DNA from 3 places in the Promicromonospora sp. NPDC110617 genome. Region 2 is predicted to be linked to each of the others. Evidence: riboswitches for the same ligand, from Rfam matches in the RefSeq annotation. Region 2 holds a riboswitch; each other region holds the start of a gene.
What was found. Region 2 has a riboswitch for thiamine pyrophosphate ahead of ACZ7LE_RS21735 (thiamine ABC transporter substrate-binding protein). Riboswitches for the same ligand answer to the same signal wherever they lie in the genome.
Positions count from the first base shown of each region.

Region 1: it holds a riboswitch for thiamine pyrophosphate, as region 2 does, so the genes downstream of both, ACZ7LE_RS10600 (TenA family protein) here and ACZ7LE_RS21735 (thiamine ABC transporter substrate-binding protein) in region 2, are expected to answer to the same signal.
Region 3: it holds a riboswitch for thiamine pyrophosphate, as region 2 does, so the genes downstream of both, thiM (hydroxyethylthiazole kinase) here and ACZ7LE_RS21735 (thiamine ABC transporter substrate-binding protein) in region 2, are expected to answer to the same signal.

Region 1 is NZ_JBVKBM010000001.1:2,419,076-2,423,740, forward strand. Features, by position in the region: gene ACZ7LE_RS10590 (glycoside hydrolase family 15 protein) at 12-1,838, shown strand; gene ACZ7LE_RS10595 (LLM class F420-dependent oxidoreductase) at 1,784-2,563, opposite strand; TPP riboswitch at 2,628-2,720, shown strand; gene ACZ7LE_RS10600 (TenA family protein) at 2,712-3,464, shown strand; gene ACZ7LE_RS10605 (SRPBCC family protein) at 3,571-4,002, shown strand; gene ACZ7LE_RS10610 (methyltransferase domain-containing protein) at 4,042-4,665, opposite strand, start outside.
Region 2 is NZ_JBVKBM010000004.1:1,388-6,052, reverse strand. Features, by position in the region: gene ACZ7LE_RS21735 (thiamine ABC transporter substrate-binding protein) at 126-1,205, opposite strand; TPP riboswitch at 1,201-1,306, opposite strand; gene ACZ7LE_RS21730 (DUF4235 domain-containing protein) at 1,344-1,625, shown strand; gene moaC (cyclic pyranopterin monophosphate synthase MoaC) at 1,646-2,116, shown strand; gene ACZ7LE_RS21720 (MoaD/ThiS family protein) at 2,113-2,352, shown strand; gene ACZ7LE_RS21715 (MogA/MoaB family molybdenum cofactor biosynthesis protein) at 2,402-2,917, opposite strand; gene ACZ7LE_RS21710 (sulfite exporter TauE/SafE family protein) at 2,914-3,828, opposite strand; gene ACZ7LE_RS21705 (RrF2 family transcriptional regulator) at 4,033-4,491, opposite strand; gene ACZ7LE_RS21700 (AGE family epimerase/isomerase) at 4,564-4,665, opposite strand, start outside.
Region 3 is NZ_JBVKBM010000001.1:2,120,879-2,125,543, forward strand. Features, by position in the region: gene thiD (bifunctional hydroxymethylpyrimidine kinase/phosphomethylpyrimidine kinase) at 1-374, opposite strand, end outside; gene thiE (thiamine phosphate synthase) at 497-1,201, opposite strand; gene thiM (hydroxyethylthiazole kinase) at 1,198-2,031, opposite strand; TPP riboswitch at 2,021-2,118, opposite strand; gene ACZ7LE_RS09325 (GNAT family N-acetyltransferase) at 2,173-2,769, opposite strand; gene ACZ7LE_RS09330 (TetR/AcrR family transcriptional regulator) at 2,766-3,371, opposite strand; gene ACZ7LE_RS09335 (aldo/keto reductase) at 3,496-4,524, shown strand; gene ACZ7LE_RS09340 (SDR family NAD(P)-dependent oxidoreductase) at 4,559-4,665, shown strand, end outside.

The sequences.
Region 1 (4,665 bases), on a different contig from region 2:
AGGGTGGTCCCGTGACGCGTCGCATCGAGGACTACGGGATGGTCGGTGACCTCCAGACCGCCGCACTGATCGGCCGGGACGGATCGGTCGACTGGATGTGCCTGCCGCGTTTCGACTCGCCGGCGTGCTTCGCCGCGCTGCTCGGGGACGAGCGGCACGGGTCGTGGCGCCTGGGCCCGACGTCGGGCGGCGACTGCACGAGCCGGCGCTACCGGGACGGCACGCTGATCCTGGAGACGGAGTGGGACCTGCCCGAGGGCCGGGTCCGGGTGGTCGACCTGATGCCGCCGCGCGGTGACGAGGCCGATCTGGTCCGGATCGTCGAGGGCGTCAGCGGCCACGTCCCCATGACCACCGAGCTGCGGCTCCGGTTCGACTACGGGAACATCGTGCCCTGGATCACCCAGGACGGGGACGCGCTGCGGGCCGTCGCGGGCCCGGACTCCGTGCGCATCGACTCGGTGGTCCCGATGGCGCACGAGGGGTCGACCGACGGGGCGGTGCTGCGCGCCGAGTTCACCGTGGGGCCCGGCGACCGGGTGCCGTTCGTCCTGAACTACCACGCGTCCCACCTGGAGACCCAGGACCCGGTGGAGCCGTACGCTGCGTTGCGCGACACCGAGGACTTCTGGCAGTCCTGGCTCGAGGGCTGCAGCTACACCGGGCAGTGGCCCGACGCCGTGCACCGCTCGCTCATCACGCTGAAGGCCCTCACCTACGCCCCGACGGGGGCGATCGCGGCGGCGGCCACGACGTCGCTGCCCGAACAGCTCGGCGGCACCCGGAACTGGGACTACCGGTACTGCTGGCTGCGCGACGCCGGGCTGACCCTGCAGGCGCTGATCGGCACGGGCTTCATCGACGAGGCGCGCGAGTGGCGGGCGTGGCTGCTGCGCGCGGTGGCGGGGGACCCGGCGGACCTGCAGATCATGTACGGGCTCGACGGCCGGCGGCGGCTGCCGGAGTACACGCTCGACTGGCTGCCCGGTTTCGAGGGTTCCGCACCGGTGCGGATCGGCAACGACGCGGCGAGCCAGCTCCAGATCGACGTGTGGGGCGAGACGCTGGATGCCCTGCACCAGGCGCGCGAGGCGGGGCTGGAGCAGGACCAGGACGTGTGGCGGCTGCAGCGGGCGCTGCTGGAGCACCTCGAGGAGCACTGGGACGACCTCGACAACGGGCTCTGGGAGGTGCGGGGCCCGCGCCGCGCGTTCGTGCACTCGCGCGTCATGGCCTGGGCGGGCTTCGACCGGGCCGTCCGCGCCGTCGAGAAGTACGGCCTGCCGGACGAACCCGTCGAACGCTGGCGCGCCGTGCGCGACCGGATCCACGACGACGTCTGCACCCACGGGTTCGACGCCGAGCGGAACACGTTCACGCAGTTCTACGGCTCGGACGGGCTCGACGCGGCGCTGTTGCTGATCGGCCAGGTCGGCTTCCTGCCCTGGGACGACCCCCGCGTGGTCGGCACCGTGGACGCCGTGCAGCGCGAGCTGGGTCAGGACGGGCTGCTGCGGCGGTACCACAACGAGGCCGACGACCGGGTGGACGGCCTGCCCGGCGCCGAGGCGACGTTCCTGGTGTGCAACTTCTGGCTGGTCGACGCGCTGCACGGCATCGGCCGGGTCGACGAGTCCGTCGCCCTGTTCGAACGACTGCTCGCCGTGCGCAACGACCTGGGCCTGCTCAGCGAGGAGTACGACCCGGCCACCGGCCGGCACCTCGGCAACACACCCCAGGCGTTCAGCCACCTGGGCCTGGTCAACAGCGCGCTGCGCCTGGGTCAGCCCCGCGCGTCGCGCCAGGCGACCCAGTCCGTGACGGTCGACAGGTCGTAGTCCGGGCCGGTCACCCCGACGGTGAACAGGCTGACCCCGGCCGCCACGAGGGCCGCACCCTCCTGAGCGGGCGAGCCCTGCGCCTGCACCGAGCGCTCGACCAGTGCAGCGGTGTCGCGCCCGACGGCGGCTCCGTGCTCGTCGAGGATCGCCGACTTGCTCGTCAGGGTCGGCAGGTCGCCGAACGAGTGCCAGATGTCGGCGTGCTCGGCCACGATCCGCAGCGTCTTGCGCACGCCGCCGCCGCCGATCAGGACCGGGATCTCGCGCGACGGCGCCGGGTTGCCGGCCGCCAGTCGGGCCTTGATACGCGGCATCGCGTCGGCCAGGCTCGCGATGCGCGAACCGGCCGTGCCGAACTCGTAGCCGAACTGGTCGTAGTCCTTCTCGAACCAGCCCGCGCCCAGCCCCAGGATCAACCGCCCGCCGGAGATGTGGTCGACCGTGCGGGCCATGTCCGCCAGCAGGTCGGGGTTGCGGTAGCCGATGCCGCTCACGAGGGCGCCGATCTCCACGCGCTCGGTCTGCTCGGCCCACGCGCCGAGCATGGTCCAGCACTCGAAGTGCTTGCCGTCGGGGTTGCCCCGCAGCGGGAAGAAGTGATCCCAGTTGAAGATGATGTCGACACCCGCGTCCTCGGCGCGGAGCACCGCGTCACGCAGGGCGGAGTAGTCGGCGTGCTGCGGCTGGAGCTGGACACCGATGCGGATCGGGCGGTCTGTCATGGCGGCAGCCTACGACCCGCCAGGCCGGGCAGCCCGCGGCCCGCTCGATCCGGTAGCGTCTGCCGCACGTGACACGGGGTGCCCTGCCAGGGCTGAGACCACACCCGTCGAACCTGATCCAGATCATGCTGGCGAAGGGATGTCCACCGTGACTTCTTCTGTTGTCCCCGTTTCCACCCAGACCCCGTCCGGCCCCGCCGCCGTCCGCCCGTTCACCGAGGAGGCGTGGGAACGCATCGCGGGCTGGCGCGACGCCGTCGAGCACATGCCGTTCGTCAAGGCGCTCGCGGACGGCTCGCTGCCCGCCGAGTCCTTCGCGTTCTACCTCGCCCAGGACGCCGCCTACCTGCGCGAGTACTCGCGCGTCCTGGCGCGCGCCGCGCAGGTGGCGCCCGACCCGGCCGCGCAGGGCTTCTTCGCGCGGTCGTCCGTGACGGCGCTGGAGGTCGAGACGGCGCTCCACCGCGACTGGCTGGGCGCGCACGCCGGGCTGGCGGCGGGCGACGTCGCCGCGGTCGAACCGTCGCCCGTGACCGCGGCCTACACGGGCCACCTGCACGCCGCGGCGTCGGGCGGCTACGCCGAGACCGTCGCCGCGCTCCTGCCCTGCTACTGGCTCTACGCGCACGTCGGGAGCGTGCTCGTGGACCTGGCCGGACGCCGCCCCGGCGGCCTGGCGGGCCACCCGTACGCGACCTGGATCGGCACCTACGGCGCCGAGGCCTTCCAGGAGTCGACCCGGCAGGCCCGCCGGCTGGCCGACGACGCGGCCCGCTGGGTCTCCCCGGACGAGCGCGCGCGCATGCTGCGGGCGTTCGAGATCTCGTCGGTGCACGAGTACCTCTTCTTCGAGCAGGGCCTGTCCGCCCCCACCTGGCCGACGCCGCCCGTCCGGGCCTGAGGCTCGTCGGCCTCGAGCGTGTCGGCCGGGCGCGAGATCGCGCCCCGAGGTCGAGACTAGGGGGTGACGCCGGCCGCCGGCGTCACCCTTCAGGACAGGAGCACCGATGCCGAGCTACAGCACCACCGCCGTGATCGACGCCTCGCCCGAGGCCGTCTGGGCGGTCTTGTCCGACGTCGAGCACATGCCCGACTGGACGTCGTCCATGACGTCGGTCGAGATCATCGACGGGCCCAACCCGCCGGACGTCGGCTCGCAGGTGCGGATCGAGCAGCCCAAGCTGCCGCTCGCGATCTGGCTGATGGACGAGTGGGACCCGCCGCGCCACTTCGCGTGGATCAGCGAGGCGCCGGGCCTGACCACGCAGGCGGAGCACCTGGTCGAGCCCCTGCCCGACGGCCGCTCCCGCGTGACGCTCGCGATCACGCAAACCGGCTCGCTGGCCTGGCTGCTCGGCAACCTGGTGCGGCGGCGCACGCGGCGGTACGTCAACACCGAGCTCGCCGGGCTCGAGGCCCGGGTCACCCAGCAGGGCTGACGGCGCGCGCCGTCAGCCGCCAGCTGGGTGGGCGCCGCCTCAGACCCGCGTGGCCACCGCGAACACCCGGCGGAACGCCAGCGGCGTGCCGTGCGGGTGCTCGGGGTACGCCTCCCGGAGCGCCGCGCCGAACTCCGCCTCGAACCGGGCGCGCAGGGCCGCGTCCTTCGCCTCCAGCGCCTGGAGGGTGGGCTGGGCACCGGTCGCCGAGATCCAGCGCAGCACCGGGTCCGGCCCTTGCAGCACGTGCGTGTAGGTGGTCTCCCATGCGTCGACGGTCCAGCCCGGCCGGGCCAGGATCGCCAGGTACTCGCCCGGGTCGGCGGTGGCCCGCCGCTCGACCGGCCCGACGACGTCGGCGAACGGCGCGCGGGCGGCGACCTCCCGCAGGAGCCGGTGGCTGGGCGCGTCGTGGTTGCCCGGCACCTGGAACGCGAAGGTCTGCGCGGCGCGGTCGGCAAGCGTCGTGAGGAGCTCGCGGTGCCCCGGGACCCACTGCAGCGCGGCGTTGCTGATCACGAGGTCGGCCGTGTGCCCGTCGCTGCTCAGGTCGGCCAGCACGTACTCGGTGGCCGGGTCGGCGGCGCGGGCCTCGGCGATCATGGCGGGGGAGGCGTCCACCCCGGTGACGCGGGCCTCGGGCCAGCGCGCGCGGAGCACGGG
Region 2 (4,665 bases):
CTCGTTCCTCGGCCCTGATGCGCTGCGCCTCCGGCTCAGGCTCTGCCCTTGGTGGGCTGAGCCTGCGGCTCCGCTCCGGGCGGGTGCCTCGTTCCTCGGCCCCCACCCTGCGCTGCGCCTCCGGCTCAGCCCACGACGGTCTCGGTCCACCGTTCGATCCACTCGTCGCGGTGCTCGCTCACGTCGGCCGGGTCCACCTCGAACGGGGCGTCGGCCTGGGGCGCGAACTTCTGCCAGTCGGCGGGCAGCTCCACGGCCGCGTCGGCCGGGTACATGTACATCGACTCGGGCAGGGCGGCCTGGACGTCGTGGGTGAGCAGGAAGTCCACCAGCGCTCGCGCGCCCTCCGGGTTGTCGGATCCCGCGAGCACGCCCGCGTACTCGACCTGCCGGAAGCAGGTCTCCAGCAGCGCGCTGGTGGTCGACTCCGAGCCGTCCTCGCTCACCGTGAACGCCGGCGACGTCGCGTAGGACAGTGCGAGCGGCCGCTCGCCGCCCTCGCCCGCCCCGGAGAAGTCGACGTAGTACGCGTCCTCCCACGAGTCGGCGACCTTGACGCCGTTGTCCACGAGCGAGGCCCAGTAGTCCTCGAACCCGTCCTCGCCGAACGCCCCGATCGTCGCCAGCAGGAACGCGAGCCCCGGGGACGACGTCGCCGGGTTGGTCACCACGAGCAGGTCCTTGTACTGCGGGTCGGCGAGGTCCTCCAGCGTCGTCGGCACCTCCAGGCCGGACTCCTCGAACCAGGCCTCGTCGGCGTTCACGCAGACGTCGCCCTGGTCGACGGGCGTGAGCGCGCCGCCGAGCTGCTCGGCGCCCTGGGGCAGGTCCGCGGGTGTGTACTGCTCGACCACGCCGGCCTCCAGCGCGCGGGAGGCGAACGTGTTGTCGATGCCGAACACCGCGTCCCCGAGCGGGGCGTCCTTGGTCAGCACGAGCTGGTTCACCAGCGTGCCGGCGTCACCCGCGGCGCTGACCTCGACCGTCGTGCCGGACTCCTGCTCGAACTGGTCGATCAGCTTCTCGTCGAGCGCCCAGGAGTCGTGGGTCACCAGCGTCACGGTCCCCGGGTCGCCGGTGGCGGACGAGTCGTCGCCGGACCCGGAGCCGGATCCGCCGGAGCACCCGGCGAGCAGCAGTGCCGTCGACAGCGCGACCGCGACGGTAGGGATGGTGCCCCCGTGGGCACCGGAAAGACGCGACATCATTCCTCCGACTTCCTCCGCCGGTGTCAACCGGATCAGGTTCAAGGGTCTGCGGCTCTCCGCACTCTCAGCGCCATCGGGGCGCTCCCCTGTCGTTTCCGTGCAGCCTAGTCGGCCGTCGAGGGCTACGGTGTGGAGATGGGCCAGATTGAGACGGAACAGACACTCGGCGAGAAGGTCGGCACCCTCGCACTGACGATCGCGGCCGGCTGGGTCGCCCAGAAGGCCGTCAGCATGATCTGGAAGGGCGTGACCGGAAACGACGCGCCCAACAAGCCGGACGACCCGGAGCTGGACCTGCTGCAGGCGACCGTGTTCGCGGCCGTCGCCGCCGGCACCGCGGTGTTCGCCAAGCGGCTGGCCGCGAAGGGCGCGCACAACGCCGCGGTGCGGATCGCCGCGCGGCGCAGCGCCGCGTGAGGGCATGACACCCTGGTGCCGTGAGCTTCACGCACCTCGATGACCGCGGCCAGGCCCGCATGGTCGACGTCACCACCAAGCAGCCGACCGTACGCTCGGCCACGGCCTCCGGCCTGGTCCGCTGCACCCCTGCAGTGATCCAGGCGTTGCGCGACGGCGCCGTGCCCAAGGGCGACGTGCTCGCGGTGGCGCGCGTCGCGGGTATCGCCGCGGCCAAGAAGACGCCCGACCTGCTGCCGCTGGCCCACGTGATCGGCGTGCACGGCGCAGCGGTGGACCTGGAGGTGACCGACGACGGCGTCGTCGTCACCGCCACGGTCCGCACGGCTGACCGCACCGGCGTCGAGATGGAGGCGCTCACCGCCGTCGCGGTCGCCGGTCTCGCCGTGATCGACATGGTGAAGGGCCTCGACAAGTCGGTCTCGCTCGCGGACGTGCGGCTGGAGCGCAAGACGGGCGGCAAGTCGGGCGACTGGGTGCGTGCCGAGTGATCACGGTCCGCTACTTCGCCGGCGCCCGGGAGGCCGCGGGGCGCACCTCCGAACAGCTCGACGGCCCGACGTCGGTGGCCGCCCTCCGCGGCGCCCTCGCCGCCGCCCACCCGGCCCTGGGTGCCGTGCTGCCGAAGTGCGCGCTGCTGGTCGCGGGCGCCCGGACCACGGCGGACGACGCGGCAGTGCCGGACGGCAGCACGGTCGACGTGCTCCCGCCCTTCGCGGGCGGCTGATCCCGGCTGACCCCGGCCCGGAGCCGGTGGCCCGGCCGCTGCGACCTTGTCAGTGCGGCACCGGAGCCGGGTGGTCGCCGCCCTCGAGCTGGGAGCGGACGTGCGGCCAGAGGGCGAGCACCACGTCGAGGCCGTCCCGCACGCCCCCGGTCGACCCCGGCAGGTTCACGACGAGCGCGCGCGTGCCGCCCGTGGCATGTGCCACGCCGACCAGACCCCGCGAGAGCGCGGCGGTCGGGATGCCTGCGACGGTGCCCCGCTGTCGGACGGCCTCGGCGACGCCCGGTACCTCGTAGTCCAGCACGGCGCGGGTGCCCTCGGGCGTGAGGTCGCGGGGCGTGATCCCCGTACCCCCGGTGGTCACCACCAGACGAGCGCCGGCGTCGAGCACGGTCCGCAGCACGTCACGGACCGGCTCGACGCCGTCGGGTACCAGATGGGTGACCAGGTCGGTGAACCCCGCCGCACGCAGGATCCGCGCCGCCGCGGGACCGGACCGGTCCTCGGCCTCGCCGCGGGCACAGCGGTCGGAGACGGTGATCACCGCTACCTGGTCGGACGTCATGCCGACACGCTATCGGCCTCCGGCTTCTCGCTCACGGCGGTCTCCTCGGCCAGGGCCTTGCGGTGCGCCCGCACGGACCAGATGACGGCGGCGGCCCAGCCCAGCCAGATCACCACGTAGACCGGGATCTTCACCGCGTCGGAGGCGGCGATCCAGTCGCTGTTGAGCAGCGTGCGCGAGTTGGTGAGCACGATGACGCCACCCACGAGCGAGCCCAGGATGCGCGGCGGCACCAGGCGCACCAGCCAGGCCGCGATCGGCGCCGCGATCAGGCCGCCGATGAGCAGGGCGAGCACCCAGGTGAAGTCGATGCCCTCGCCGGACAGGCCGACGAAGAAGCCGACGCTGGCGGCGACGGCCACCAGGAACTCGCTCGTGTCGATCGAGCCGATCACCTTGCGCGGCTCGAGGCGGCCGCTCGCGAGGATTGCGGGCGTGCCGACCGGGCCCCAGCCGCCGCCACCGGTGGCGTCGAAGAAGCCGGCCACGAGGCCGAGCGGAGCGAGGAACCGCTTGCGCAGCGGCTTGTCCGAGCGGGTCGGCAGACCCTGCACCGTGAAGCGCAGCAGCACGTAGAGGCCAAGCAGGAGCAGGATCACCGACATGACCGGTCCGGCGACCTCCGTCGACAGCGACGAGAGGAAGGTGGCACCGGCGAACGCGCCGATCGCGCCGGGGATGCCGATCTTGGCGACGACCTTCCAGTCCACGTTGCCGAAGCGCCAGTGGGAGGCGCCGGACGCGAGGGTCGTGCCGATCTCCGCGAGGTGCACGGTGGCCGACGCCGCGGCGGGGTTGGTGCCGATGGCCAGCAACAGCGTGGTGGAGGTGACGCCGTAGGCCATGCCCAGACTTCCGTCCACCAGCTGCGCGCCGAGGCCGACGAGCGCCAGCAGGATCAGGGTTCTCATGGTCGTGACCTTCCAGGTCCGGGGGGATGCGACACAGGGCCATGGCAAAGTCAGGCCCGCGTCAAGGTAACCACCTAACCCGGTCGGAAACAACAAGCATCTCAGAGATCGGATAAGTGCGCATGAGAAAGCCGGGTGAAAGCCCCGCGATCTCTCGGAGTTCGGCCGGACCAGGGACGGCCGGGCCTCAACGTCCGGTCAGGGTCAGGAGTTCGACCAGGCCGAGTCGCCCTCGGTCAGGGCGCGGATGTCCTCCGGCAGCGTGCCGCCCACCAGGTCCGCGAGGGACACTGCCTCCAGCACGGCGCGCACGTTGGCCCGCAGCGCCACCCACACGTGCAGGAGCGGCGCGGCCGCCCCCTGGAACTCCAGGTCGGACGGCCGGTTGCCGCGGACGAAGACGAGCGGCCCGTCCACGGCACGCACGACGTCGGCGATGGTGATCGAGTCGGCGGGCCGGGCGAGCCGGTACCCGCCGCCGGCGCCGCGGTGGCTGGTGACGAGCCCGTCGCGACGCAGGTCGCTCAGGATCCCCTCCAGGAAGCGGTGCGGGATGTCCTGCGCCCGGGCCAGGGCCTCGGCGCGGACGGGCCCGTCGTGGTCGGCAGCCGCCAGCTCGGCGGCGGCACGGACGGCGTAGTCGGCTCGTGCGGAGATCCTCATGGCTCCATTGTCTCCCGCCCGCGGCGCCGGCACGCACGACGCCGCGGACTCACCCCCGTCCGCGGGCCGCCGTCAGGCCAGGATCTGGCCCGCCTTCTGCGCCGACGCCGCGAACGACCCCGTGAGCGGGAGCTCCGGCAGGATCACCGCCTGCGCCGCGTGGTACACGTCGGG
Region 3 (4,665 bases), on a different contig from region 2:
AGCACCGCCTCGGCGTCGGGCGCCAGCAGCCGGTCGCCCGACGTCGCGACCATCACCGGATCGAGCACCACGAACGGGGCCTGCTCGGCGGCCCGCAGGTCCCGCAGTGCCGCCACGACCGCCCGGGCGACGGCGGCGTCCGTGGTCATTCCGATCTTGATCGCGTCCACGGCGACGTCGGCGAACAGCGTGTCGAGCTGCGCGCGCACCATGTCGGCGGGCACGGGGTGCACCCGCGTCACGCCGGTCGTGGACTGCGCCGTCAGCCCCGTGAGCACCGCGCAGCCGTAGCCGCCGAGCGCCGCGAAGGTCTTCAGGTCGGCCTGGATCCCGGCGCCGCCCGACGGGTCCGAGCCCGCGATCGTCAGAGCCACGACGGGATGGCCGGGCGGGCGCACGCGCGGGGCTGTGTCGTTGCGAGCGGCGGCTTCGGCGGGACGCGCTTCGATGGCGCGAGAGACCTCGCCGACCTGGGCCGCGTCCCGCGCCGGCGCGCTCACGAGGCCGGTCCCGTCGTCGCCCCCGAGCGCACGCCGGAGCGGTTCTCGGCCCGCGCCGCCGCCCAGGCCAGCGCGATCTCCCGCGCCGCGGCGGCCGGGTCGGGCCGCCCGCAGACGGCGGAGACGACGGCGCTGCCGGCCGCACCGGCGCCGTGCAGCGCGGCGACGTCCGCGGCCCGCAGCCCGCCGATCGCCACGCACGGCAGCGCCGCGGCGGCCGTGACGACGCTCAGCCGGGTGAAGCCGATCGCCGGCCGGGCGTCGGACTTGGTCAGGGTGGGTCGCACCGGGCCCACCCCGAGCAGGTCGACGGTGCCGGGCGGCAGGTCGGCCGCGGCCTGCGCCTCCTCCGGCGTGCTGACGCTCAGCCCGAGGTGCCGGTCCGGCCCCAGCAGCCGCCGCGCCGAGACGGGGTCGAGGTCGCGCTGGCCCACGTGGGCGCCGTCGGCGTCGATCGCGAGCGCCACGTCCACCCGGTCGTCCACCACGAGCGGGACGCCGAGCGGCCGCAGCAGGGCGACCAGGGCGCGGCCGAGGTCCACGAGCTCGCGGGTGGTCGCGCCCGGGTCGCGGAGCTGGACGGCGGTCACGCCGCCGTCGACCGCCGCGCCCACCGTGGCGACGACCCCGGCGGGGCCGCCGCACTGCTGGGTGTCGGTGACGAGGTAGACGGACGGGTCGAGGCGGATCCGGGCGCTCATGCCTCGGCCCGCGCGGGCTCATGCCCGGCGGCGGGCTCGTTCACCAGCCCGGCGCCGAACCCGACGGCCTCGGCGTCGACGTCGAACACGCGGTCGACCAGCTCCACGGCGAAGCTGCCGGGGGCGGTCGACGTGGTGCGGTCGGCGGCGACGCACAGCCAGGCCGTCGCGGCGGTCGCGGCGAGCAGGCGGTCCTCGGTGACGGCGGAGCACGCAGCGACCAGCGCGCCGAGCGAGCAGCCGACGCCGGTCACGCGCGTCATCAGGGAGGTGCCCGCCTGGACGCGCACGACGCGCTCGCCGTCGGTGATCAGGTCGGACGCGCCGCTGACGGCGATCACCGCCCCGGAGGCCCGGGCCAGGCCCAGTGCGACGTCCCGCACGGCGTCGGGCGTGTCGAGGGAGTCGACGCCCCGGCCGCCGGCGCCGCCGGCGAGCGCCTGGATCTCGGACGCGTTGCCGCGCACGACGGCGGGGCCGCGCGCGAAGAGCTCGGCCGCGAGTCGGGTGCGCAGCGGCAGCGCGCCGATGGCCACGGGGTCGAGCACCCAGGGCACGCCCGCGGCGGTGGCGCCGTCGACGGCGGCCCGCATGCCGTCGGCCTGGCCGCCCTCGACGGTGCCGAGGTTGACGAGCAGGCCGCCGGCGGCGCCGGCCATGAGGGGCGCCTCCTCGGGGTCGGCGACCATGGCCGGTGCCGCGCCGGCGGCGAGCAGGACGTTGGCGGTGAAGTTGGTGACCACCACGTTGGTCACGCAGTGCACCAGGGGTGCGGTGTCGCGCACCGCGGTGACGACCGACGCGACGGCGTCGGGCAGGACGGAGCCCATGAGGCGTTCCCTTCGCTAGCACTACCTAGATCAGGTTCCACGGGTGCATCTCAGCCGGGCGGGTGCCCGGCGCCCCGCGCCAAGTGGGCCCACCCTAGTCGCGGACGGCGTCCGCCCGAAACCGGCTCCGTGGGTGCGGTGCTAGCTCGACCCCGTCGCGGTCCACTCGCTCGCGAGCACGCCCATGACGACGTCGTCGTGGTAGCGGCCGGCGTGGAAGACGGCCTCCCGGCGTCGTCCCTCCACGACGAAGCCGCACCGTTCGTACGCGCGCCGCGCGTCGGTGTTGAAGCTCCAGACGCTCAGCTCGACGCGGTGCAGGTTCATCTCCTGGAAGGCGTACCGGAGCATGACGCGGACGGCGTCGGACCCGTACCCGTGCCCGGTGTGCTCGGGCCCGAGAATGATGCCGAGGGTGCCGGTGCGCTGCGGCAGGCCGGCTCCGTGGATGGTCACGTGCCCGACGAGGTGCGGGTCCTCGACGGTCTCGACGCTCAGGCCGACCGCGCCCGGGTCGGTGTTGGCGCTCCACGCGCGGAACAGGTCGGCGGCCGGCCCAGCCGGCCGGGGACGCACGGTGGGTTGCTGCAAGGGCTGCCACTCGGAGTCCCGCCACCACCGGTCCAGGTGCGGCAGGTCGTCCTCGGCCAGGGGGCGCAGCCGGACGGCGCGGCCGACCAGCAGGCCGCGACCGTAGTCCCGGGCGTCTTCGCTGCTGGTGAGGCCGCCCGCCGTCATGCGCAGCTGCCGTCCTGGTCCGCGGAGTGCTCCGCCCGGAACTGCAGCCCGTCGACGAGCAGGTCGAGCATGCGCCGGCCGTGGTCCGGCTCCTCGTCCTCCATGGGCAGCGACAGCTTGGACACGGCGTACAGGAGGTCCTGCGGGCTGACGACGGCGCGGACGGCGCCGGCCGCGACGGCGGTGTCGAGCAGCGAGCCGAGGGCGGGGCCGAGCCGCCCGATGAAGTAGGCGGGCAGGGCGTCGAACGCCGGGTCGCCGGAGTGCAGCGCCGAGGCGAGCCCGCGCTTGGTCACGAGGAACTGGGTGTAGCGGTGGAGCCACTTCTCGAGCGCGACGACCGGCGGGTGCTCGGCGGCGAGCACCGGCGCGGCGTCGGCGGTGGCGTCGACCTCGGCCTGGAACACGGCCTTGACCAGGTCGGACCGCTTGGGGAAGTGCCGGTAGAGCGTGCCGACCCCGACGCCGGCCAGGTCGGCGATCTCCTTGGCGGGCGCGTCCACGCCCGACGTGCCGAAGACCTGCTTGGCGGCGTCGAGCAGCGCGTCGATGTTGCGCTGCGCGTCGCGGCGCAGCGGCCGCTGCTCTGTGTTCTGGATCACTTCGCTCCCGATCTCTTGCTAACCGGAATGGCTTTCCATATAGTTCTGGAAGAGCGTTCCGCTTAGCTCAAGACTACGGCATCGCGGTGACGCCCACCAGACCTCTCGACCCCAGGAGGGCCCCATGCAGTACCGCAGCCTCGGCCGGACCGGCATCAAGGTCAGCCCCTACGCGCTCGGCGCGATGATGTTCGGCGCGATCGGCAACCCGGACCACGACGAGTCGGTCAAGATCATCCACAAGGCCCTCGACGCGGGCATCAACTTCATCGACACGGCCGACGCCTACTCGCGCGGCGAGTCCGAGGAGATCGTGGGCAAGGCGCTCAAGGGCCGCCGCGACGACGTCGTGCTGGCCACCAAGGTGCACCTGCCCATGAGCGACGACCCCAACCACCGCGGCAACTCGCGGCGCTGGATCATCGCCGAGGTGGAGAACTCGCTGCGCCGCCTGGGCACCGACCACATCGACCTGTACCAGATCCACCGGCCCGACCCGGACACGGACGTCGAGGACACGCTGGCCGCGCTGACCTACCTGGTCAACTCCGGCAAGGTGCGCGCCATCGGGTCGTCCACGATGCCCGCCGCCGACATGGTCCAGGCGCAGTGGGTGGCCGAGCGGCGCGGCCTGGAGCGGTTCCGCACCGAGCAGCCGCCGTACTCGATCCTGAACCGCGGCATCGAGCGCGACGTCCTGCCGGTCGCCCAGCAGTTCGGCATGGGCACCCTCGTGTGGAGCCCGCTGGCCGGAGGCATGCTCACCGGCAAGTACCGCAAGGGCCGCGCCAGCGACGCCCACCGGGCGCAGTACGGGTTCGCGCACCTGCAGGACGAGCGGCGTCTCGACGTCGTCGAACAGCTCATCCCGGTCGCCCAGGACGCCGGGATCCCGCTGAACCACCTCGCGATGGCGTTCGCCGTCGCCCACCCCGGTGTCACGTCCGCGATCATCGGCCCGCGCACCATGGAACACCTCGACAGCGCGCTCGCGGGCGCCGAGGTGAGGCTGAGCGACGAGACCCTCGACCGGATCGACGCCATCGTGCCGCCCGGCACCGACATCGGCCGCCTCGACATGGCCTACGACCCGCCGGCCATCCAGCAGCCCACCCTGCGCCGCCGACCCGCGGAACAGCGCGCCGCCGCCTGACCCGGGCTCGCCCCACCGCACGAAGGGAAACGTCATGTCACATCGCCAGCACCCCCTCGGCACCGGCTTCACCGCTGCCTCCACGGTTGACGACGTCCTCGCGGGCGTCGACCTGACCGGCAGGAACGTCGTCGTCACGGG